DNA from 3 places in the Mesorhizobium sp. M0663 genome. Region 1 is predicted to be linked to each of the others. Evidence: predicted binding sites of a transcription regulator. Region 1 holds the regulator's gene; each other region holds the start of a gene.
The links. Region 1 encodes PhoB, which activates phosphate uptake and scavenging genes when phosphate is short. Its sites were predicted from a motif close to TGTCATNNANCTGTCAT; they were not measured.
Positions count from the first base shown of each region.

Region 2: a site for PhoB is predicted at 3,812-3,828, ahead of phnC (phosphonate ABC transporter ATP-binding protein). Genes of this name have one in related genera too.
Region 3: a site for PhoB is predicted at 3,159-3,175, ahead of NKI54_RS24900 (alkaline phosphatase D family protein). Genes of this name have one in related genera too.

Region 1 covers NZ_JAMYPX010000005.1:102,911-110,192, forward strand. The annotation lists gene NKI54_RS12670 (sugar ABC transporter permease) at 1-625, opposite strand, end outside; gene xylF (D-xylose ABC transporter substrate-binding protein) at 768-1,808, opposite strand; gene NKI54_RS12680 (ROK family protein) at 2,095-3,339, shown strand; gene phoB (phosphate regulon transcriptional regulator PhoB) at 3,349-4,038, opposite strand; gene phoU (phosphate signaling complex protein PhoU) at 4,055-4,762, opposite strand; gene pstB (phosphate ABC transporter ATP-binding protein PstB) at 4,795-5,598, opposite strand; gene pstA (phosphate ABC transporter permease PstA) at 5,595-6,446, opposite strand; gene pstC (phosphate ABC transporter permease subunit PstC) at 6,450-7,282, opposite strand, start outside.
Region 2 covers NZ_JAMYPX010000001.1:116,605-123,886, reverse strand. The annotation lists gene NKI54_RS00640 (carbon-phosphorus lyase complex subunit) at 1-128, shown strand, start outside; gene NKI54_RS00635 (alpha-D-ribose 1-methylphosphonate 5-phosphate C-P-lyase PhnJ) at 394-1,353, shown strand; gene phnK (phosphonate C-P lyase system protein PhnK) at 1,350-2,126, shown strand; gene phnL (phosphonate C-P lyase system protein PhnL) at 2,353-3,060, shown strand; gene NKI54_RS00620 (DapH/DapD/GlmU-related protein) at 3,057-3,674, shown strand; gene phnC (phosphonate ABC transporter ATP-binding protein) at 3,910-4,758, shown strand; gene phnD (phosphonate ABC transporter substrate-binding protein) at 4,849-5,757, shown strand; gene phnE (phosphonate ABC transporter, permease protein PhnE) at 5,824-6,780, shown strand; gene phnE (phosphonate ABC transporter, permease protein PhnE) at 6,848-7,282, shown strand, end outside.
Region 3 covers NZ_JAMYPX010000018.1:15,165-22,446, reverse strand. The annotation lists gene ppa (inorganic diphosphatase) at 1-291, shown strand, start outside; gene NKI54_RS24915 (hypothetical protein) at 309-899, opposite strand; gene NKI54_RS24910 (TetR/AcrR family transcriptional regulator) at 997-1,602, opposite strand; gene NKI54_RS24905 (MFS transporter) at 1,685-2,968, shown strand; gene NKI54_RS24900 (alkaline phosphatase D family protein) at 3,248-4,822, shown strand; gene NKI54_RS24895 (hypothetical protein) at 4,869-5,150, opposite strand; gene typA (translational GTPase TypA) at 5,349-7,178, shown strand.

The DNA of each region.
Region 1 (7,282 bases):
TCGGTCCGCCGCCCATCAGCTGGAAAGTGGCATCCAGCGGCGCAATCGTCTGCCCACTGGCGACCCACCATGCGGCACCCCGCCAGACCAGAAGGCCGCCCAGCGTCACGATGAAGGCCGGCACCTCGAGATAAGCGATGATGTATCCCTGGAACGCTCCGATCAGAAGGCCAAGCGCCAGGCCGATGGCCAGTGCCAGGATCCAGATCCAGGGGTTGCCTAATTGCAGACCGACCATTCGCACCAGGAAATGCACCTGCGCAAAACCCATGACCACGCCGATCAGGCCTTCGGCGGAACCGACCGACAGGTCGATATTGCGCATGACGATAACCAGCACCATTCCGGCGGCCATTATGGCCACGGCGGAAGTCTGCACCGACAGGTTCCAGAGATTGCGTGGCGTCAGGAAGGTCCGGCTGTCGAAGTCGAACGGATTGACGCCGAGCCGTACGCTGGAAATGACATGCAGGCCGACCCAGATGACCAGCAGCGCGCCGATCATGCCGAGCATGCGCGTGTCGAGTTCGGTTGCCTTGAGAAATCGGGCAACGATGCCGAGCTCGGATTCCCGTGCCCGGTCTGCCGTGCTGTCTACCGGCGTGTTGGGCGTCGTGTCGGTCATGATGTTTCTCCCGCCGGGTTGCCGTCTGCCGCGGATGCCGGAAGCAGCCTAGAAGTTATCCGCCGGAAGCGGAAAAACAACTCTTGTTGAAAAAACGCCGCGGCGAGCGGCCGCGGCGTTCGGACTTCTCGGAAACGTCGGCTCAGTTGCAGACTGCAACAGCGCTAGCCGTCACGCCGGCGCAGACCTCTTCTTTCTTGATCCAGCCGGCGTCGATGACGACGTTGAGGTTGTCCTTGGTGATGGCGACCGGGGTCAGGAACAGCGACTTGACGGTATTGCCGCCGGGCGTGGTGAAATCCTTCACGCCGGCAATGTCGGTCATCTGCTTGCCGTCGGCCAGTTGCGAGGCGATCTCGGCGGCATTCTTGCCGAGCTCGCGCGCATCCTTCCACACCGACACGGTCTGTGTGCCGAGCGCGATGCGGTTCAGCGCGGCGTGGTCGCCGTCCTGGCCCGAAACCGGAACCGATCCGGCCAGCCCTTGCGCCGTCAGCGCGGCGACGACGCCGCCGGCAGTGCCGTCATTAGCGGCGACTACGGCATCGACCTTGTTGTCGTTGGCGGTCAGGAACTGTTCCATGTTCTTCTGAGCGTTGGCCGGCAGCCAGCCGTCCGTATAGGCCTCGCCGACATTCTTGATCTTGCCGCCGTCGATGGCCTCCTTCAGCACCTCCATCGAACCGGCAAACAGGAAATCGGCATTCGGATCGGAACCCGAACCCTTGATGAAGACGTAGTTGCCTTCCGGCTTCACCTTGAAGACTTCGCGGGCCTGCATGCGGCCGACTTCCTTGTTGTCGAAGGTCAGATAGAACACGTCCTTGTTCTCGATCAGCCGGTCATAGCCGACGACCGGGATGCCTTCGTCCAGTGCCTTTTGCACGGCCGGCCCGATGGCCGAGGCGTCCTGCGCCAGGATGATCAGTGCGTTGGCGCCCTGCGAGATCAGGCTCTCGACGTCGGTGAGCTGCTTGCCGGGGTTGGACTGTGCGTCGGCGGAAATATACTTGTCGCCTGCGGCCTCGATGGCCGCCTTCATTGCGGCCTCGTCGGTCTTCCAGCGCTCTTCCTGGAAGTTCGACCAGGAAACGCCGATGACCTTGTCTTTAGCCTGCGCCACCGACGCCAGCGCCAGCGTCATGGCGACACCCGCCAGAATGGCGGTCGTGAATTTCTTCATCATATCCTCCCTGCGCCGCGTACGGCGTGACCAATTGGCTCAAAGACCAGCTTAGAAGCTCTAATTTTTTCGAGCCTCGAAAAAATACTGGCCCGATCTCCGGCTGCTGTCAACATCGATTCTGATGGATTTTGATGACTCTGCGAGTTTTTTCGAGCGTCGGAATAAACGATGACAGCGCCACCTGCATCTGACACTATTTGCCTGCATCCGACACTATTTGTCGGACATTACCGACGGCTTCCGGTTCATGAGCGGCCGCGGCAACCGGGAGGAAAGCAAAACAATGTCGGTCGGAATCCGCCATGACGATTTGCGCCGGCGCAACCGGGCGATGGTGATCTCGGCGGTGCGCCGGGCCGGCCAGCCATCGCGTACTGAGATCGCAGCTACCACCGGCCTCAGTCATTCGACCATATCGGCGATCTCTTCCGACCTGATACGGGAAGGCATCCTCGCCGAGAGCAAGGCAAGCGAGCCCGTTTCGTTGAAACGCGGTCGTCCGCAGGTCGGCCTCGCCCTCAACCCGGAAGCGGCGGCGGTGCTGACCGTGGTGTTGTCGCTGAATTTCCTGTCGGCCGCCATTATCGACTATACGGGACAGGTGGTCGCCGAGGAACAGCGCCGGCTGGACACGCTGACCATGCCGCGCGACGAGCTGATCCGTGAATGCATGGCCATCGTCCGGCGCCGGCTGCAGGATCCAGACCTTGACGTCCGCAGTGTCGCCCGCATCGCCCTGGCGATTCAGGGCATTACCGACTCCCCTGCACGCGCCATGCTGTGGTCGCCGATCACGCCGCAGACCGACATCGCCTTTGCCGACATGCTGGAGGACGAATTCGGCATCCCGGCAACGGTGGAGAACGACTGCAACATGATGGCGGTGGCTTTGCGCTGGCGCAATCCGGATCGCTATCGCGACGACTTCATCGCCATCCTGCTTTCGCATGGCATCGGCATGGGGCTGGTGCTGAAGGGCGAACTGTTCACCGGGACGCATTCCTCGGGCGGCGAATTTGGCCACATGATCCATCGTCCGGGCGGCGCGCTCTGCCGTTGCGGGCGGCGCGGCTGCATCGAGGCCTATGCCGGCAACTACGCCATCTGGCGCAACGCCAGGCAGATGAGCGAAGACAGCGAACCGGTCGCCGACGTCAGCGACGCCGACATGCGAGCACTGGCGGCCCAGGCGCGCGAGAAAGATGGGCCGGAACGCGAGGCCTACCGCAAGGCCGGCGAAGCGCTGGGTTTCGGTCTCGGCTCGCTGTTCGCGCTGATCGATCCGGCACCGGTCGCGATGGTCGGCGCCAGTGCCGCCGCCTTCGATCTGATCGAGCCGGCCTTGCGGAAGGCAATCGCCCAGACCGCCGGCGGCCAGCATTCAGGCTCGATCTCCTTCGATACAGAGCCGAACGAATTGCCGCTGATCCGCGAAGGCTGCGCGATGCGGGCGTTAAGCTTCGTCGACCAGGAGATTTTCGCGCCGGGCGCGCAAATGAGGCCCAGCGTCAGAAAGAACGTAGCCTGACCAGGCGGGTCAATCTTCCCTGATCGCATAGCCGGCACCGCGGATGGTGCGGATGACATCCGGCATCCGGCCGTTGTTGACGGCTTTGCGCAGCCGCCCGACATGCACGTCGACGGTGCGTTCGTCGATGTAGATTGTCTCGCCCCAGACATTATCGAGTAACTGGCTGCGCGAGAAGACACGGCCCGGATGCCGCATCATGAACTCGAGCAGCCGGAATTCGGTCGGCCCGAGCCTGATTTCGCTCTTCTTGCGATAGACCCTGTGCGATTCGCGATCGAGCACGATGTCGCCGACCTTCAGCACGCTGGACAGCACTTCCGGCTTGGCGCGCCGCAGCAGCGCCTTGACCCTGGCCATGAATTCCGGTGTCGAAAACGGTTTGACCAGATAGTCGTCGGCGCCGGTCGAAAGACCGCGCACCCGGTCGCTCTCCTCGCCGCGCGCGGTCAGCATGATGATCGGCAGCCGCTCGGTTTCGGGGCGCACCCGCAACCGACGACAGAGCTCGATGCCGGAAACCGCTGGTATCATCCAGTCGAGCACCAAAAGGTCGGGCACATTCTCCTGCAAACGGATCTCGGCTTCGTCGCCGCGTGTCACCACCTCGACCTGGTAGCCTTCGGATTCGAGATTGTAGCGGAGCAGCACACCCAACGGCTCCTCGTCCTCCACCACCATTATGCGTGGTGCGATCATCGGCTGGGCACCCCCATCATGTCACCGGTGCGGACATTGTCGTTTCGTCCTGCTTCGGACGATTGACCGGCAATTGCTCGCCGGTCAGCACATAATACGCATTTTCGGCGATGTTGGTGACATGGTCGCCGATCCGCTCCAGATTCTTGGCGCAGAACAGCAGGTGCGTGCAAGCGGTGATGTTGCGCGGATCTTCCATCATGTAGGTCAAGAGCTCGCGGAACACGGACGTGTATTTGACGTCGATGCGCTCGTCGGCGGCACGCAGCTTGGCCAACGCGGCCGCATCGCCTGCAGCATATTCCTCGATGACACCCTGCACCTGGATGAGAACCAGCTGCGCCATCGCGTCGATGGAATGCGACAGGTCCCGCGGCGTGGCGCTGAGGCCGACCGCACTCACGCGCTTGGCGATATTCTTGGCAAGATCGCCGATGCGTTCGAGGTCGCCCGCCATGCGGATCGCTCCGACCACATGGCGAAGATCGTGGGCCATCGGCTGGCGTTTGGCGATCAGGGTTATGGCGCGGTCGTCCAGTTCGCGTTGACGCGCATCCATGATGGCGTCGTCGGAAACGACGCGTTGCGCCAGCACGTTGTCGGAATTCAACAGGGCCTTGGTCGCCCCGCCGACCATCGAACCGGCGAGGTCGGCCATGTCGCGGATCAGCTTGCTGATCTGCTCGAGATCCTCGTCGAAAGAAGCGACTGTGTGTTCGCCCATGGTCCTGTCCTCATATGCATGATCGGAACGGCTCAGCCGAAGCGGCCAGTGATGTAGTCCTGCGTGCGCTTCTCGCGGGGCGACGTGAAGATCTTCTCGGTCCGGTCGAACTCGACCAGTTCACCCAGATACATGAAGGCGGTCTGGCGCGACACGCGCGCCGCCTGCTGCATGTTGTGGGTGACGATGACGATCGTGTAGTCGGCTTGCAATTCGTCGATCAGTTCCTCGATCTTGGCAGTCGACAGCGGGTCGAGGGCCGAAGCCGGTTCGTCGAGCAGAATGACTTCCGGCTTCACGGCCACGGTGCGGGCGATACAGAGCCGCTGCTGCTGGCCGCCAGATAGGCTCAAGCCGCTGGCGTTGAGCTTGTCCTTGACCTCGCTCCACAGCGCGGCGCGCTTCAACGCCTGTTCGACGCGGCCGTCCATCTCGGACTTGCCGAGGTTCTCGTAGAGCCTGACGCCGAAGGCGATGTTCTCGTAGATCGACATCGGGAACGGCGTCGGCTTCTGGAACACCATGCCGATCTTGGTCCTGAGGAGGTTGAGATCCTGCGACCGGTCGAGAATGTTCTTGCCGTCGAGCAGCACCTGGCCCTCGGCCATCTGTTTTGGGTAGAGCTCATAGATGCGGTTGAACACACGCAGCAGCGTCGATTTCCCGCAGCCCGAAGGGCCGATGAAGGCCGTGACACTGCGCTCAGGCAGCGACAGGCTGATGTCCTTCAGCGCCTTGCTCTGGCCGTAGTAGAAGTTGAGATTCTTGACCTCGATCTTCGTCTTCTCGGCGACCGTTTCGGCCATCGTCATGTCTGGGGACAACATCTGTGTCATCTGTCCTCTCTGCGTCCGGTAAGGCTGCGGGCGAGGATGCTCAAGCCCAGAACCGTCAGGGTGATTATGAGTGCGCCGGTCCACGCCAGTTGCTGCCATTCCTCGTAAGGGCTGAGAGCGAACTGGAAGATGGTCACCGGCAGGCTGGCCATCGGCGCGTTGATATTGCTGCTCCAGAACTGGTTGTTGAGCGCGGTGAAGAGCAGCGGCGCCGTCTCGCCGGAAATGCGTGCTATCGCCAGCAATATGCCGGTGACGATGCCGGACAATGCGGCGCGGTAGGCGACCGAACGGATCACCACCCAGCGTGGCGCGCCGATCGCGGCACCGGCTTCACGCAACGCGTTCGGCACCAGGTTGAGCATGTCTTCAGTGGTGCGCACGACCACCGGAATGACCAGGATGGCAAGCGCAACGGCGCCGGCAATGGCCGAGAAATGTCCCATTGGCCGCACCATCAGCTCATAGACAAACAAGCCGATGATGATCGACGGCGCCGACAACAGGATGTCGTTGATGAAGCGGACGACGGTGGTGATGCGCGAAAAGCGTCCATACTCGGCCATGTAGGTTCCCGCCAGCACGCCGATCGGCGTGCCGACGACAACGGCGATGATCGTCATCAGCAGGCTGCCCGCGATGGCATTGAGCAGGCCGCCGGCCTCGCCCGGTGGTGGCGTCATCTCGGTGAAGACCGCGAGCGAAAGCCCGGCTGTGCCCTTATAGACCAGTGCGCCGAGAATGAGCGCCAGCCAGGCAAGCCCGATGCCGGCGGCGACGACGCAAAGCGCCATCATCACCGAATTCCTGGCTTTGCGGCGGCTGTGGAGCGATGAGGATGTCGACATCGGTCAGGCTCCCGTACGGGCGTCGATCCGCATCAGCATATAGCGGGCGGCGGCAAGGATCAGGAAGGTGATGGCGAAGAGGATCAGGCCGAGCGCCACCAGCGAGGAGGTGTAGAGGTCGCCGTCGGCCTCGGTGAATTCATTGGCGATGGTCGCCGAGATCGTCGTGCCCGGCGCGAACAGGGAGGCACTGATGCGGTGGGCGTTGCCGATGACGAAGGTCACCGCCATGGTCTCGCCGAGCGCCCGGCCCAGGCCAAGCATGACGCCGCCCATGATGCCGATGCGGGTATAGGGAATGACCACGCGCCGGGTCACTTCCCAGGTCGTGCAACCGATGCCATAGGCCGATTCCTTCAGCACCGCCGGCACCGTATCGAAGACGTCTTTGGTGATCGAGGTGATGAAGGGCAGCACCATGATGGCAAGGATCAGCGCCGAGGTCAGAAGGCCGATGCCGTAAGGAGGGCCGGCGAAAAGGCTGGATAGTCCCGGCACGCCGTGGAAGACGTTGATGATGAAGGGCTGTATCGCCGTCTGCAGGAACGGCGCGAACACGAACAGGCCCCAGATGCCGTAGATGATCGAAGGAATGCCGGCCAACAGCTCGACCGCTATGCCGATCGGGCGCCTGAGCGGGCGCGGGCAGAGCTCGGTGAGAAAGACTGCAATGCCGATGCCGATCGGAACCGCGATCAGGATGGCGATGGCCGCCGTGACCAGGGTGCCGTAGATCGGCGCCAGTGCGCCAAATTTTTCCGTGACCGGATTCCAACTTTCAGTCGTCAGGAAGGAGAAACCGAAGGACGACAGCGCCTGCCACGAGCCGGCAAACA
Region 2 (7,282 bases), on a different contig from region 1:
AGCATCTGAAGCTGCCGCATTATGTCGACTTCCAGGCCGAGCTCGACCTCGTGCGCCGCATGCGCACCGAGCACGACGCCCGCGAAAATTCCGGCAGGGGCGAAGAGAAGAGGCAGGCAGCGGAATGACTTCAGTTAGCTCCACCACCGTGACCTCCCCCGTCTGGGGAATGGCCTCCGGATCCGCCGTAACCGCTACTGCCGCCAATGGTCTCGCCTTGCGCGCCTTCCCTCGGCTCAGGAAGAACCATTCTTCGAAGCACAAAGGCAACCACCCCGACGAACACCAGCAACAGGATCCCGAGGCGCATCCATCCGGTCGGGGTCATCGGAGCCCAGCCCCTTTTCCGTGTCTTGGAACTCAATTCGGTAGCACAGAGCGGAAGCGATCGCCATGACCGACATCGCCACCTACAACTTCGCCTATCTTGACGAACAGACCAAGCGGATGATCCGTCGGGCGATCCTCAAGGGCATCGCCATTCCTGGCTATCAGGTGCCGTTCGCCTCGCGCGAAATGCCGATGCCCTATGGTTGGGGCACCGGCGGCGTCCAGGTCACCGCTTCGATCATCGGCCCGGACGATGTGCTGAAGGTCATCGACCAGGGCGCCGACGACACCACCAATGCGGTTTCGATCCGCGCCTTCTTCAAGAAAGTGGCCAATGTCGCGGTCACCACCGAGACGGCCAAGGCGACCATCATCCAGACCCGCCACCGCATACCTGAATATCCGCTCAGTGCTGGCCAGGTGCTGGTCTACCAGGTGCCGATCCCCGAGCCGCTGCGCTTCCTCGAGCCGCGCGAAACGGAAACGCGCAAAATGCATGCGCTGGAGGAATACGGCCTCATGCATGTCAAGCTCTACGAGGACATCGCCAGGCACGGCCGCATCGCCACCACCTATGCCTATCCGGTCAAGGTCGAGGGCCGCTATGTGATGGATCCCTCGCCGACGCCGAAATTCGACAATCCGAAGATGCACCGTTCGCCGGCTCTGCAATTGTTCGGCGCCGGCCGCGAAAAGCGCATCTATGCGCTGCCGCCGTTCACCGATGTGGTCAGCCTCGATTTCGAGGACCATCCGTTCGAGGTGCAGACCTTCGACCAGCCCTGCGCGCTGTGCGCGGCCGAGAACGTCTATCTCGACGAGGTCATCCTCGACGACCATGGCGGCCACATGTTCGTCTGCTCCGATACCGATTATTGCGAGAAGCGGCGCAACGCCCCTACCTCCCCCTTGTGGGGAGGTCGCGCCGAAGGCGCGGGTGGGGGTACTGCCACCGCCTCACCCCCCACCCCGGCGCTACGCGCCGACCCTCCCCACGAGGGGGAGGGTAAGGAGAAGCAATGACCGACGAACCGCTGCTGCGCGTTTCGGCGCTGTCCAAATTCTACGGCTCGCGCGTCGGCTGCGAGAACGTCACTTTTGACCTGTGGCCGGGCGAAGTGCTGGCGGTGGTCGGCGAATCCGGTTCCGGCAAGACGACTTTGCTCAACTGCCTGTCAACTCGACTGCTGCCCAGCTCCGGCACCGCCAGCTACCGGATGCGCGACGGCCAGTTTCGCGAACTCTACCGCATGAGCGAGGCCGAGCGCCGCTTCCTGATGCGCACCGATTGGGGTTTTGTCCATCAGAACCCGGCCGACGGGTTGCGCATGACGGTGTCGGCCGGCGCCAATGTCGGCGAGCGGCTGATGGCGGTCGGCGACCGTCACTATGGCAGGATCCGCGCAACGGCGCTCGACTGGTTGTCTCGTGTCGAGATCGACGAAGACCGCATCGACGACGAGCCGCGCGCCTTTTCCGGAGGCATGCGCCAGCGCCTGCAGATCGCCCGCAACCTCGTCACCGGGCCGCGGCTGGTGTTCATGGACGAGCCGACCGGCGGCCTCGACGTCTCGGTGCAGGCGCGCCTGCTCGATCTGTTGCGCGGCCTGGTCACCGATCTCGGCCTGGCCGCCATCGTCGTCACCCACGATCTCGCCGTGGCGCGGCTGTTGTCGCAGCGCATGATGGTGATGAAGGACGGCCGCGTCGTCGAAAGCGGCCTCACCGACCGCGTCCTCGACGATCCGCGCGCGCCTTATACCCAGTTGCTTGTCTCCTCGATTCTGCAGGTGTGACGATGATTGCTCCGGCGTACCCCCCTCTGGCCTGCCGGCCATCTCCCCCTCAAGGGGGGAGATCAGCAGCTTTTATGGCCCGCCCGTTCTGCGACACAGGAGAATGGCGAAACCGAATGCGACTGCCAATCTCCCCCCTTGAGGGGGAGATGGCAAGTTTTGGCAAAGAGGGCAGGCCAGAGGGGGGTGTTGGCCCGCAGACGAATGACGATTGGAGAACCCTCTGATGGCAACCCCGCTCGTTGTCTCCGATGTCGCGAAGAGCTTCACCATGCATCTGCGCGACGGCATCAAACTGCCGGTGGTCGCCGGTGTCTCGTTCGCGATCAGGGCCGGCGAATGCGCCGTGCTCGGCGGCCCGTCCGGCGCCGGCAAGAGCTCGATCCTGAAAATGCTCTACGGAAATTATGCCGCCGATGAAGGCCAGATCATCGTCCAGCACGAGGGCGGGCTCATCGATCTCGCCTCGGCCAGCCCGCGCACCGTGCTTGCCGTGCGCCGGCTTACCATCGGCTATGTCAGCCAGTTCCTGCGCACCGTGCCGCGTGTCTCTGCGCTCGATGTCGTGGCCGAACCGCTGGTCGAGCGCGGCGAGGAGCGCGAGGTCGCGCACGGCAAGGCACGCGCCTTGCTGGCGCAGCTCAACCTGCCGGAGAAGCTCTGGGCGCTGCCGCCGGCGACGTTCTCCGGCGGTGAACAGCAGCGCGTCAACATCGCGCGCGGCTTCATCACCGAGCACCCGATCCTGCTGCTCGACGAGCCGACCGCTTCGCTCGACGCCAGGAACCGCGATGTGGTGATTTCCCTGATCGCCGCCAAGAAGGCAGCGGGGGTCGCTTTGCTCGGCATCTTCCACGATCACGACGTGCGTGAGGCGGTCGCCGATCGCGTCATCGACGTGACCGCCTTCGCCGCCGGGAAAATCGCCGCATGACCAGGAAACTGTCGGAGGCGCCGCTGATCCACGAGACGGCGGAAGTCGAGAACTCGACGCTTGGCCGCTGGACCGAGATCGCCGAGCGCTGCCGGGTTGCCGAAAGCACGCTCGGCGACTATTCCTACATGATGCAGGACTGCGGCGTCTGGTGCGCAACGATCGGCAAATTCGCCAACATCGCCGCAAGCGTGCGCATCAACGCTACCAACCATCCGACCTGGCGGCCGACGCTGCACCATTTCACCTATCGCGCCTCGGATTATTGGGACGACGCCGAGCACGAGAGCGAATTCTTCGCCAAGCGCCGCGCCAAACGCGTCACCATCGGCCACGACACCTGGCTCGGCCACGGCTCGACCATCCTGCCGGGCGTCACCGTCGGCGATGGCGCGGCGGTCGGTGCCGGTGCGGTGGTGTCGAAGGACGTCGCGCCCTACACCATCGTCGCCGGCGTACCGGCCAAGCCGATCCGCGAACGCTTCGACCGCCGCACCGCGGAGCGCTACCAGGCGCTCGCCTGGTGGGACTGGGACCACGCAAGGCTGCGCGCCGCGCTCGACGATTTTCGGGAATTGTCGGCGGAGGCGTTTCTGGAGAAATATGGCGGCTGAGGGTCGTGAAATGGTGAATGGTGAATGTGAATGGGGGCAGCGGACAGGTTTCGAGGCTCAGGGAAGCCGTTCTTATCACCATTCACCATTCGAGCTTCTCGCGCCGAGTTGATCCCGCCCCGCTCCAGGCTGTGGGCAGTAACAAAACTGACATCGTTCCGACACCGCAGGTTCATGCGGCTGCGCTAGCCAGGGTAAACAGACCTTCAATTGCGATTGGACTGGAGCCTGCACCATGTCAGCTACGCTCGAAATCCGCGGCGTCACCCGCCGGTTCGGCAAGAACACCGCCGTCAGCAATGTTCACATCGCGATTCCGCAAGGCCAGATGGTCGGCATCATTGGCCGCTCCGGCGCCGGCAAATCGACGTTGCTGCGCATGATTAACCGCCTCATCGATCCCAGCCAGGGATCCATCCTGTTCAACGGCGTCGAGGTCTCCGGGTTGCGCGGCTCGCCGCTCCGGCGATGGCAGCGCGACTGCGCCATGATCTTCCAGCAGTTCAATCTCGTGCCGCGCCTCGATGTGCTGACCAATGTGCTGCTCGGCCGGCTCAACCACCGCTCGACGCTGTCCAACCTATTTGGCATGTTCTCCCGCGGTGAATGCGCCGAGGCGGTTGCAGCCCTCGAGCGCCTCGACATCGCCCGCACCGCCCTGCAGCCGGCCGGCACCCTTTCCGGCGGCCAGCAGCAGCGCGTTGCGATTGCGCGCGCCATGATGCAGCAGCCGAAGGTGTTGCTGGCGGATGAGCCGATTGCCTCGCTCGATCCGCTCAACGCCAAGGTGGTGATGGATTCGCTGCAGGACATCAATTTGCGCGAGGGCATCACCGTCATCACAAATCTGCATACGCTGGATACGGCCCGCACCTACTGCAACCGCATCATCGGCATGGCCGCCGGCAAGGTCGTCTTCGACGGCCCGCCCGAAGCCCTCAACCGCGAGGCCGTGCGCATGGTCTACGGCGCCGACAGCAATGGCGGCGAAATCTCCGAGGCCATCACCTCCACCAGTGTCGCCATCAAACAGAAAATCGCTGCATCCGCCGGACCGCTCGAGCCCGCATTCCCGGGATATTGAGAACGGCCTGATCGCCCGCCCGCGTCAAAGGCACCTGTCAAAAAATTCGAACGCTACCGGCGCGAGGCCGGGACCAACAGGAGAGAGATAATGTTCAGGAAGATGGTTTTTGGCGCCGTTTCATTGCTCGCCATCGCGGCAAGCGCCGCTCACGCCCAGGATATCAAGGAATTCCGCATCGGCATCCTTGGCGGTGAAAACGAAGCGGACCGGCTGCGCAACTTTCAGTGCCTCGCCGATCACCTGAAGTCCGAATTCGGCTTCGAGAAGGTCTCGCTGTTCCCGGCCGCCGACTATGACGGCGTTATCCAGGGCCTGCTCGGCGGCACGCTCGATTTCGCAGAGCTTGGCGCGTCGGGCTATGCCAGCGTCTACCTCAAGGATCCGAACGCCGTGACCCCGATCCTCACCACCCAGCAGACCGACGGCGCGACCGGCTATTATTCGATCGGCCTTGCGCTGAAGTCGTCCGGCATCACCGACATCAAGTCGGCCAAGAGCAAGAAGCTCGGCTATGCCGACCCGGATTCGACCTCCGGCTACCTGATCCCGCTGACCCAGATCCCGAAGGACACCGGCGCTTCGAACGAAACCTTCTTCGCCTCGACCCAGTTCAATGGCGGCCACGAGAACAACCTTCTCGCGGTTCGCGACGGCAAGGTCGATGTTGCGGTTGACGATTCCTCGGGCATCGGCGACTTCAAGAACGGCTACACCTCCGGCACCTTCCACAAGGAAGTCGCCAAGGGCGCCGTGGACCCCAACGATTTCGTCGAAGTCTGGCGCTCCGGCTTGATCCCGAACGGCCCGCTGGTCGTGCGCACCGCGCTCGGCGGCGGTATGAGCGCCAAGCTCGCCAACTTCTTCACCAGCCTGCCGGCCAAGGACAAGCCTTGCTTCGAGGCCATCGAAGGCGGCGATTTCACCGGCTATGTTCCGGTGAAGCCGGACTTCTACAGCGTCATCGTCGAAGCCCGCAAAGCCGCGATCGGCGGCTGACGACAATTGCGGAAAGGGCGGCGTCCTCCAGCGCCGCCCTTTTTGCGTGTCCGCTCGCGACCCCGTATGACCTTCGCCGCTACAATTCGTTCAGACGCGGTCCGGCAGGCAGCAGACGCCTGGCGACGCCAGACGTCCTTGCGCCGGTTCTACACGGCGCTCGGCATCGGCTCACTGCTTGTCGCCATGTGCACAGCCATGTGGTTTGCCGACGAGGCCAATGCCGGACATTTCTTCGATCGGCTGCCGCACATACTGGATTTCCTTAGTTGGCTTGTTCCCAAGGACTGGAACGACGTCTGGCGGGCGCTGTTCGACATCGCATCGCCGCACGACAAGGGCAGCCAAGAGTTCAACTTCCCGCTTGGCCGCGTCTATCTCTGGGGCGGCTTTTATCTACCCGAATATTTCGAGCTGATGCTCACCACGCTTAACGTGGCGCTGGTTTCCACTTTCATCGGCTTTGTCTTTGCGGTGCCCTTTTCCTTCATCGCCGCGCGCAACTTGACGCCCAGTCCGGTGCTCAGGCTCGTCCTCAAGCGCTTCATGGAACTGCTTCGCGCCTTCCCCGAGAGCGTCATTGCCGGCCTGTTCGCAGCCATCCTCTCGACCGGCCCGGTCGCAGCCATCATCGCCATCGGCCTGCATTCCATCGGCGCCCTCGGCAAGCTCTTCTACGAGATCAACGAAAACATCGACATGCGCGCCGAAGAAGGCCTGCGCGCGGTCGGCGCCAACTGGTTCGAGCGCGTGCGCTTTGCCGGCCTGCCGCAAGTGCTGCCCAATTTCATGTCCTACACGCTGCTCAGGATCGAGATCAATGTGCGTATCTCGACCATTATCGGCGCGGTCGGCGGTGGCGGCATCGGCGAGGAACTGAAGCTCTCCATCTCGCGCGGCTTCGGCGCCAAGACGCTGGCACTGGTGCTGCTGCTGTTCACGACGATCTTCCTCGTCGACCAGTTTTCCGCCTGGCTACGCCGCAAGCTCGTCGGCGAGCAGGCATTCATGATGGGTGCCTGACCATGATCCCAAAATGTGGATTCCGGTTTTTGGAAAAGATCGTGGCAAATCAACAAGAAGACTGCCCATGGCCGCAATGACCGCCGATGAGATGCGGTCGATCGAGGAGCGCTTTCCCCAAGTGTTCCGGCGGCCCTTGTACAAACGCTTCGGCCCGCTGGTCCTGTTCACCGGCATCCTGCTCTACCTCGTCTATGCCTTGTGGTTCTTCAGCCTGCCGCAAGTGCTGAGGGAATCGCACTGGGAGCGCCTGCCGCTCTTCCTGACGCAATGGATCAGCTACGATCTGCAGCCGGAATTCCGTCTCGACCAGCCTCAGATCACACCCAGATACCCGCGTTTTTCGGCGCTCGGCGAAGACCCGCATCCCGATTGGGTCATCACAAACGCCAACGGCTCCTACACCATCCTGATCGACGGCCGGGCCAAATCGGTCACCTTCGACAAGACCGAGGCGACGCTTGTCGCCAATGGCCAGGCGGTGCCGGTGTCCTTGGCCAGC
Region 3 (7,282 bases), on a different contig from region 1:
GTGCCAGGCTGCGTCATCAATGTACGGCCGATCGGCGTGCTGGTGATGGAGGACAATGCGGGCCAGGACGAGAAGGTGATCGCGGTGCCTTCACCCAAGCTGACCTTGCGTTATGAGGACGTCCACGAATACACGCAATTGCCCGACATCACCCGCCAGCAAGTGCAGCACTTTTTCGAGCACTACAAGGATCTCGAACCCGGCAAATGGGTCAAGATCGAAGGCTGGTACGATGCGGCTTATGCCAAGAAGATGATCGTCGAGGCAATCGAGCGGGCCAGGCGCAAGTAATTGTCGGGCGCAAATAATCAGTTGTCGACGCGGCCGAAAGCGGGCGCGTCGCCAAGCACCTCACGCTTGTCCTTGCCGCAGGCGAAGGTGCGTGCCTTCTCGTCGGCAAGCTTGCGCGCCTGATCGTTGGCGGCGGGATTGCCGGTGGCGAGCACAAGGCCGATCGCGCAGCCTTCGTGGGCGTCAGGCTGGGCAACCTTGGCGACGATCAGCACTTCCGTCGACTTGTTCTCGCCCTCGGTATCGCTGATCGAGCGACGATGAATGACGGCGAAGGGAATGGCAGTTTTGCCGTTGGTTTCGATCCGCCACTCGACCTTGGGTCCAGCCGAATTGATACCGGAAAAGCTTTCCCAGACCGTGGTCATGTCGCCAGGTGGAAAGCCGTAGAACAGCGATTCCCGCGCGTCGTCGTAGGAAACCAGCACAGGGTAGCCGCGATAGCCCGAACAGGCGAGATCGGCCCAGTCCCCGTCGCCTTCTTCCGCTTGGGCATAGGTGACGCAGTCCTTCTCCCAATCGAGATCGGTATAGACGCTGGATATGTCGCCGGCCCGGGCCGCCTGGCAGAAACCGGCGAGGGCAAGCGGGATCAGGAGAGCGCGCATGGCGGAACAACTCAGTTCGGGGGGCGCAGCGTACCGTCAAATTTAGCAGCAGCCTAGAGGAAGTCAGGCTGCGCACAGTGGTCTGGTAAACGGAACACTATTTCTTCAAGCTTGCCTCTATCAGAAGATCGGCGTTGCGGGCCACCGACTGCGCCGGCCCGCCGGCACCGAACAGCTGGCCGCTAATATAGGCGCCCTCGATCAGCAGCAGCAGCCCGTCGCCCAGCGTGTCGGCGTCGCCGGCGCCCATCGCCGCCGCCATGGCGCGCAAGCGGCGGCGCAATTCCTGCTTGTTGGCCTCGCTCACGACGCGGGCCGGATGGCCAGGTTCGGGATATTCGACCGCGGCATTGGTCATGCCGCAGCCGCGATAGTCGGGCTTTTGCGTGCGCTTGCCGACACGCGTCAGGAAAGCGACGATCTGCGCGCGCGGATCGCCGGGATGGGCATCCACCGCCTCGTCGAAACGCTCCCAGAATTCGAGGTCATAGTGCCGGAGGTAGGATGCGGCCAGCTCGTCCTTGGACGGAAAGCTGCGGTAGAGGCTGGGCTTGGTGACGCCGGCACGCCGCACGATCTCGTCGACGCCGATCGCCCTGATGCCTTGCCGGTAGAACAGGTCGCGCGCGACCTGGAGAATCCGTTCGGCGGCGCGAGGCGGCGGTGCGTCATTCGCCTTGATCGTTGGTTCAATGCTTTTCATGCCTGGTCTGCCGGTTAGCTGGTTGACAATGTTACCGGTCGGTACGTATGTTTCGCGCTCCTGCAACGTACCGGTCAGTAACATGATAGCTCAATCCCGCCCGTTTGGCCAGCGCTACGCTTTCGTCGTGGTCGCCGTCATCTTCCTCTGCCTGCTGATCGCAGCGGGCCTGCGTTCGGCGCCGGCAGTCATGATGCTGCCGCTGGAGAACAGTTTCGGCTGGCGGCGCGACGTGGTGTCGCTGGCGGCGGCCACCGGCATCTTCCTCTACGGCCTGACCGGGCCGTTTGCCGCGGCGCTGATGGAGCGGATCGGGCTGCGCCGCACCTTGCTTGCCGCGCTGCTGTTGATGTCGGGATCGACCGCGCTCAGCCTGTTGATGACCAAACCGTGGCATCTGCTCCTCACCTGGGGCGTGTTTTCCGGCGTCAGCTCGGGCGCCGTCGCCACCGTGCTCGGCGCGACCATCGTCAACCGCTGGTTCAAGACCAATCGCGGCCTGGTGATGGGACTGATGTCGGCGTCCAGTGCCACCGGGCTGCTGGTCTTCCTGCCGCTGCTCGCCTCGCTCGCCCAGTCGGGCGGCTGGAGGCCGATTGTCATCGCGGTCTCGGTTGCCACCGCCTGCCTGCTGCCGCTGGTCTGGCTGCTGGTGCCGGAGCGGCCGGCCTCCATCGGCATGGTGCGCTATGGCGCCGAGCTCGACGACGTGCCGCCGTCACCACCTGCCGCGCAAGGCAATTTCCTCGCGCATACGATGAGCACGCTGCGCCGCGCCGCCGGCACGCGCGTCTTTTGGTATCTGTTCGCCACTTTCTTCGTCTGCGGCTTCACCACCAACGGGTTGGTCGGCACTCACCTGATCGCCTTTTGCGGCGATATGGGCATTGGCGAAGTGCAGGCTGCAGGCCTGCTCTCGATGATGGGCATCTTCGATCTTATCGGCACGACGCTGTCGGGCTGGCTCACCGACCGTTTCGACCCGCGCAAGCTGCTCGGCGTCTATTACGGTATTCGCGGCCTGTCGCTGATCTATTTGCCCTATTCCGGCTTCTCGGCGACCAGCCTGATCATCTTCGCCGTGTTTTACGGACTGGACTGGATCGCCACGGTGCCGCCGACGCTCAGGCTTTCCAACGAGGCGTTCGGCGACCGCAGCGGGCCGATCGTCTTCGGCTGGATCGTCGCAGGCCATCAGGTTGGCGCCGCGACAGCGGCCTTCTTCGGCGGCACCATGCGCGAGCTGCAAGGCAATTACGAGCTTGCCTTCCTGATCGCCGGTATGACGGCAATAGCCGCCGCCTGCATCTCGCTGCTGATCAACACCAGCCGCCCGGCGTTCGACCCGGAACCGCAAGCGGCGTAGGGCGCGATCGGCCGTGCTAATCTCCCCCCTTGAGGGGGAGATGGCCGCGAAGCGGCCAGAGGGGGTCGGTCCGACTGGGCTCGGCCCCTTATCGCCGATGCAGGAGGCCGGCGCTCCGCGCGAGACGACCCCCTCTGTCGCCTTCGGCGACATCTCCCCCTCGAGGAGGGAGATTCGCCAGCCTGTTCACTGTTACGAAACCTTCATCGTTTCGAAATGTGCCTGAAACATTGAAGCTGGAGCTTGGCGGCGACGTTCAATGCCATCCAGGAGACAGCCATGAACAAGATTTCGATGACGCGGCGCGCTTTCGTCACGTCGGCCAGCGCCGTTGGCCTGGTCGGCGCCTCGGGCCTGGCGCTTCCCTATTACTCGCGCGCCAATCAGCGCCCGGCTTTCACCCATGGCATCCAGTCCGGCGACGTCGACGCCACCAGCGGCATGGTCTGGACACGCACCGACCGGCCGTCGCGCGTCATGTTCGAGGTGTCGCCGACCGAAAGCTTCACCAATGCCGTCCGCCTGGCGCCGCTCGATACCTCGCCGGCCAGCGATTATACGGTGAAGCGGCTGCTTACCGATCTCGCCTCCGACCAGGACATCTTCTACCGCATGGTCGCGGCCGATCTTGCCGACATCAACGCCGTTTCCGAGCCGGTCGTCGGCCGCTTCCGCACGGCACCTGCCTCGAAGCGCGACATTCGCTTTGCTTGGTCGGGCGACACCGCCGGCCAAGGCTGGGGCATCGACGAGACCGGCATGAAGACCTACGCCACCATTGCCAAGCACACGCCCGACTTCTTCCTGCATTCGGGCGATACGATCTATGCCGATGGTGCGATGAAGGACGAGGTCGACCTGCCCAACGGCGGCAAGTGGAAAAACAAAGTGCTGATCGACGAGAAGCGCAAGGTTGCCGAGACGCTGGACGAATACCGGGCGCAGTGGAAATACAACATGATGGACAGGCATGTGCTGGCGCTCAGCGCCATCTGTCCGACCTTCTATCAGTGGGATGACCACGAGGTGCTGAACAACTGGTCGGACTCGAAGGACCTGAGCGCCGACGATCGCTACACTGAAAAATCCATCCATGTGCTGACGGCACGTGCGGCGCGCGCCTTCCACGAAATGACGACGATCCGTTACGAGCCGTCGGAGCCCGGCCGCGTCTACCGCAAGATCGCCTATGGTCCGCTGCTCGACGTGTTCTTCCTCGACATGCGTTCCTACCGCGGCCCCAACGGTCCGGATATGCAGGAGACGATGACGCCGCAATCGCGCATCCTCGGTGAACAGCAGATCAAATGGCTGAAGCGTGAACTGGCGAATTCCAACGCAACCTGGAAAATCATCGCCGCCGACATGCCGCTCGGCCTCGTCGTCTGGAACGACGGCACCAAGAAGGTAGGGGCCGAGGCGGTCAGCAATGGCGACAATGGCCCGGCCAAAGGGCGTGAGCTGGAAATTGCCGACCTTCTTCGCTATATAAAGAATGCGGGTATCAGCAACACTGTCTGGCTCACCGCAGACGTGCATTACACAGCCGCGCATTACTACAATCCGGACAAGGCGCAGTTCCAGGACTTCAATCCGTTTTGGGAATTCGTTTCGGGTCCGATCCATTCCGGCACGTTCGGGCCTAATGGTTTCGATATGACATTCGGCCCGGAGCTGAAGTTCATAAAGGCACCAACTGCCGAACAGGGTCAAAACCTGGCGCCTTCGGCCGGCCTGCAGTTCTTCGGGCTCGTCGAAATCGATGGCGCCACCGAGCAGTTGACGGTGCGGCTGATGGATCGCGACGACAGCGAACTCTACAAGGTCACGCTCGATCCGGTGCGGTCGGCGTGAGCGACGGCGCCACTACCCTCGGGCCAGCCCGAGGGTAGGGCGTATATCAATCGGGATAGCAGACGACGGGAATGTTGGGCCAGACGGCGCTGTCGCATCCGGCATTTTGCTGCCGCTGCTTGAAGGCGGCGCTGACCGGCCCGGTCACCACCGGATCGACGCCATCGGGAGCATCGGCAAAAAGCTGCTCCGCCGACGGCTTGTCGGACGGCAAAGCAGACCGCGTCTCCTTGAACGACGCCGCCGACTGCGCCGCGCCGGCCGCGAGGAGGACGGCGAGCGCGGTACATGCCAAAATCGGCCGGAGTTTGATGCCTATCTCGATCATGAAATTCGAACTGTCCGGACCATGAAAGGTTCCGCCTTGGTTAATAATTCCACTTCACACCAAGACATTTAAGATTTGGTGACTTTATTTGGTGGCTCGCCTCCTCTTTCGCAATTGCGAAAAACCCTGTATGAGCCGCCCAACCGAAAGAGGCAGCGCCTTTTGGCCTGCTGCCTGCAACGCTCCCGAGACCGAAACATGAAAATCCGCAATATCGCGATCATCGCGCACGTCGACCATGGAAAAACCACCCTTGTCGACCAGCTTCTGAAACAGTCCGGCTCGTTCCGCGACAACCAGCGCGTCGCCGAGCGCGCCATGGATTCGAACGACCTCGAAAAGGAACGCGGCATCACCATCCTGGCCAAGGCGACCTCGGTCGACTGGAAGGACACCCGCATCAACATCGTCGACACGCCCGGCCACGCCGACTTCGGCGGCGAGGTCGAGCGCATTCTGTCGATGGTGGATTCGGCCATCGTGCTGGTCGACGCCGCCGAGGGGCCGATGCCGCAGACCAAATTCGTCGTCGGCAAGGCGCTCAAGGTTGGACTGAAGCCGATCGTCGTCATCAACAAGATCGACCGGCCCGATGCCCGTCACGTCGAAGTGGTCAACGAGGTGTTCGATCTTTTTGCAGCACTTGACGCCACCGACGAGCAGCTCGACTTCCCTATCCTTTATGGTTCAGGCCGCGACGGCTGGGTCTCGGAAAACCCCGAAGGTCCGAAGGACCAGGCTCTGGCGCCGCTGTTCGACCTCGTCATCAAGCACGTGCCGGCGCCGACCGTTCATCCCGGCCCGTTCCGCATGATCGGCACCATCCTGGAAGCCAATCCGTTCCTCGGCCGCATCATCACCGGCCGTATCGAATCCGGCACGCTGAAATCCAACCAGGCTGTCAAGGTGCTGCACCATGACGGCACCCAGGTCGAAACCGGCCGCATTTCGAAGATCCTCGCTTTCCGCGGGCTCGAGCGCCAGCCCATCGACGAGGCGCAGGCGGGCGACATCGTCGCTATTGCCGGCCTGTCGAAGGGCACCGTCGCCGACACCTTCTGCGACCCGTCGGTGACGGAACCGCTGCATGCGCAGCCGATCGATCCGCCGACCGTGACGATGTCGTTCCTGGTCAATGATTCGCCGCTGGCCGGCACCGAAGGCGACAAGGTGACCAGCCGCGTCATCCGCGACCGCCTGCTGCGCGAGGCCGAAGGCAATGTCGCGCTGAAGATCGAGGAATCGCCGGATAAGGATTCGTTCTTCGTCTCCGGCCGCGGCGAATTGCAGCTGGCCGTGCTGATCGAGACGATGCGCCGCGAAGGTTTTGAGATCGCCGTGTCGCGGCCGCGCGTTGTCATGCAGAAGGGCGACAGCGGCGAATTACTGGAGCCGGTCGAGGAAGTCGTCATCGACGTCGACGAGGAGCATGCCGGCGTCGTCGTGCAGAAGATGTCGGAGCGCAAGGCCGAGATGGTCGAGCTTCGCCCTTCGGGCGGCAATCGCCAGCGCATCGTCTTTCACGCACCGACGCGCGGATTGATCGGCTACCAGTCGGAACTGTTGACCGACACGCGCGGCACCGCTGTGATGAACCGGCTGTTCCATGCCTATGAACCTTACAAGGGTGAGCTGCCGGGCCGTACCAACGGCGTGCTGATCTCCAACGAACAGGGTGAATCGGTGGCGTACGCCATGTGGAACCTGGAAGACCGCGGCCCGATGGTCATCGACCCCGGCGTCAAGGTCTATCAGGGCATGATCATCGGCATCCATTCCAGGGACAACGACCTCGAAGTCAACGTGCTCAAGGGCAAGAAGCTGACCAACATCCGCGCCGCCGGCAAGGACGAGGCGGTGAAGCTGACACCGCCGATCCGCATGACGCTGGAACGCGCGCTGGCCTGGATCCAGGACGACGAGCTGGTCGAAGTGACGCCGAAGACCATCCGCCTGCGCAAGCTCTATCTCGATCCGAACGAGCGCAAGCGTTTTGAGAAGTCGGCGAAAGTGGTCGGCGCGGCGTAAGAGCTTTTATTCTGGGCGGAATGGAGGGGCGAAACACGCGTTCCTTCCCGCTGAGCGGACACGGCTTGTCGCCAGAAGGAATGTGGCGCCGGCCGCTCAGTGTC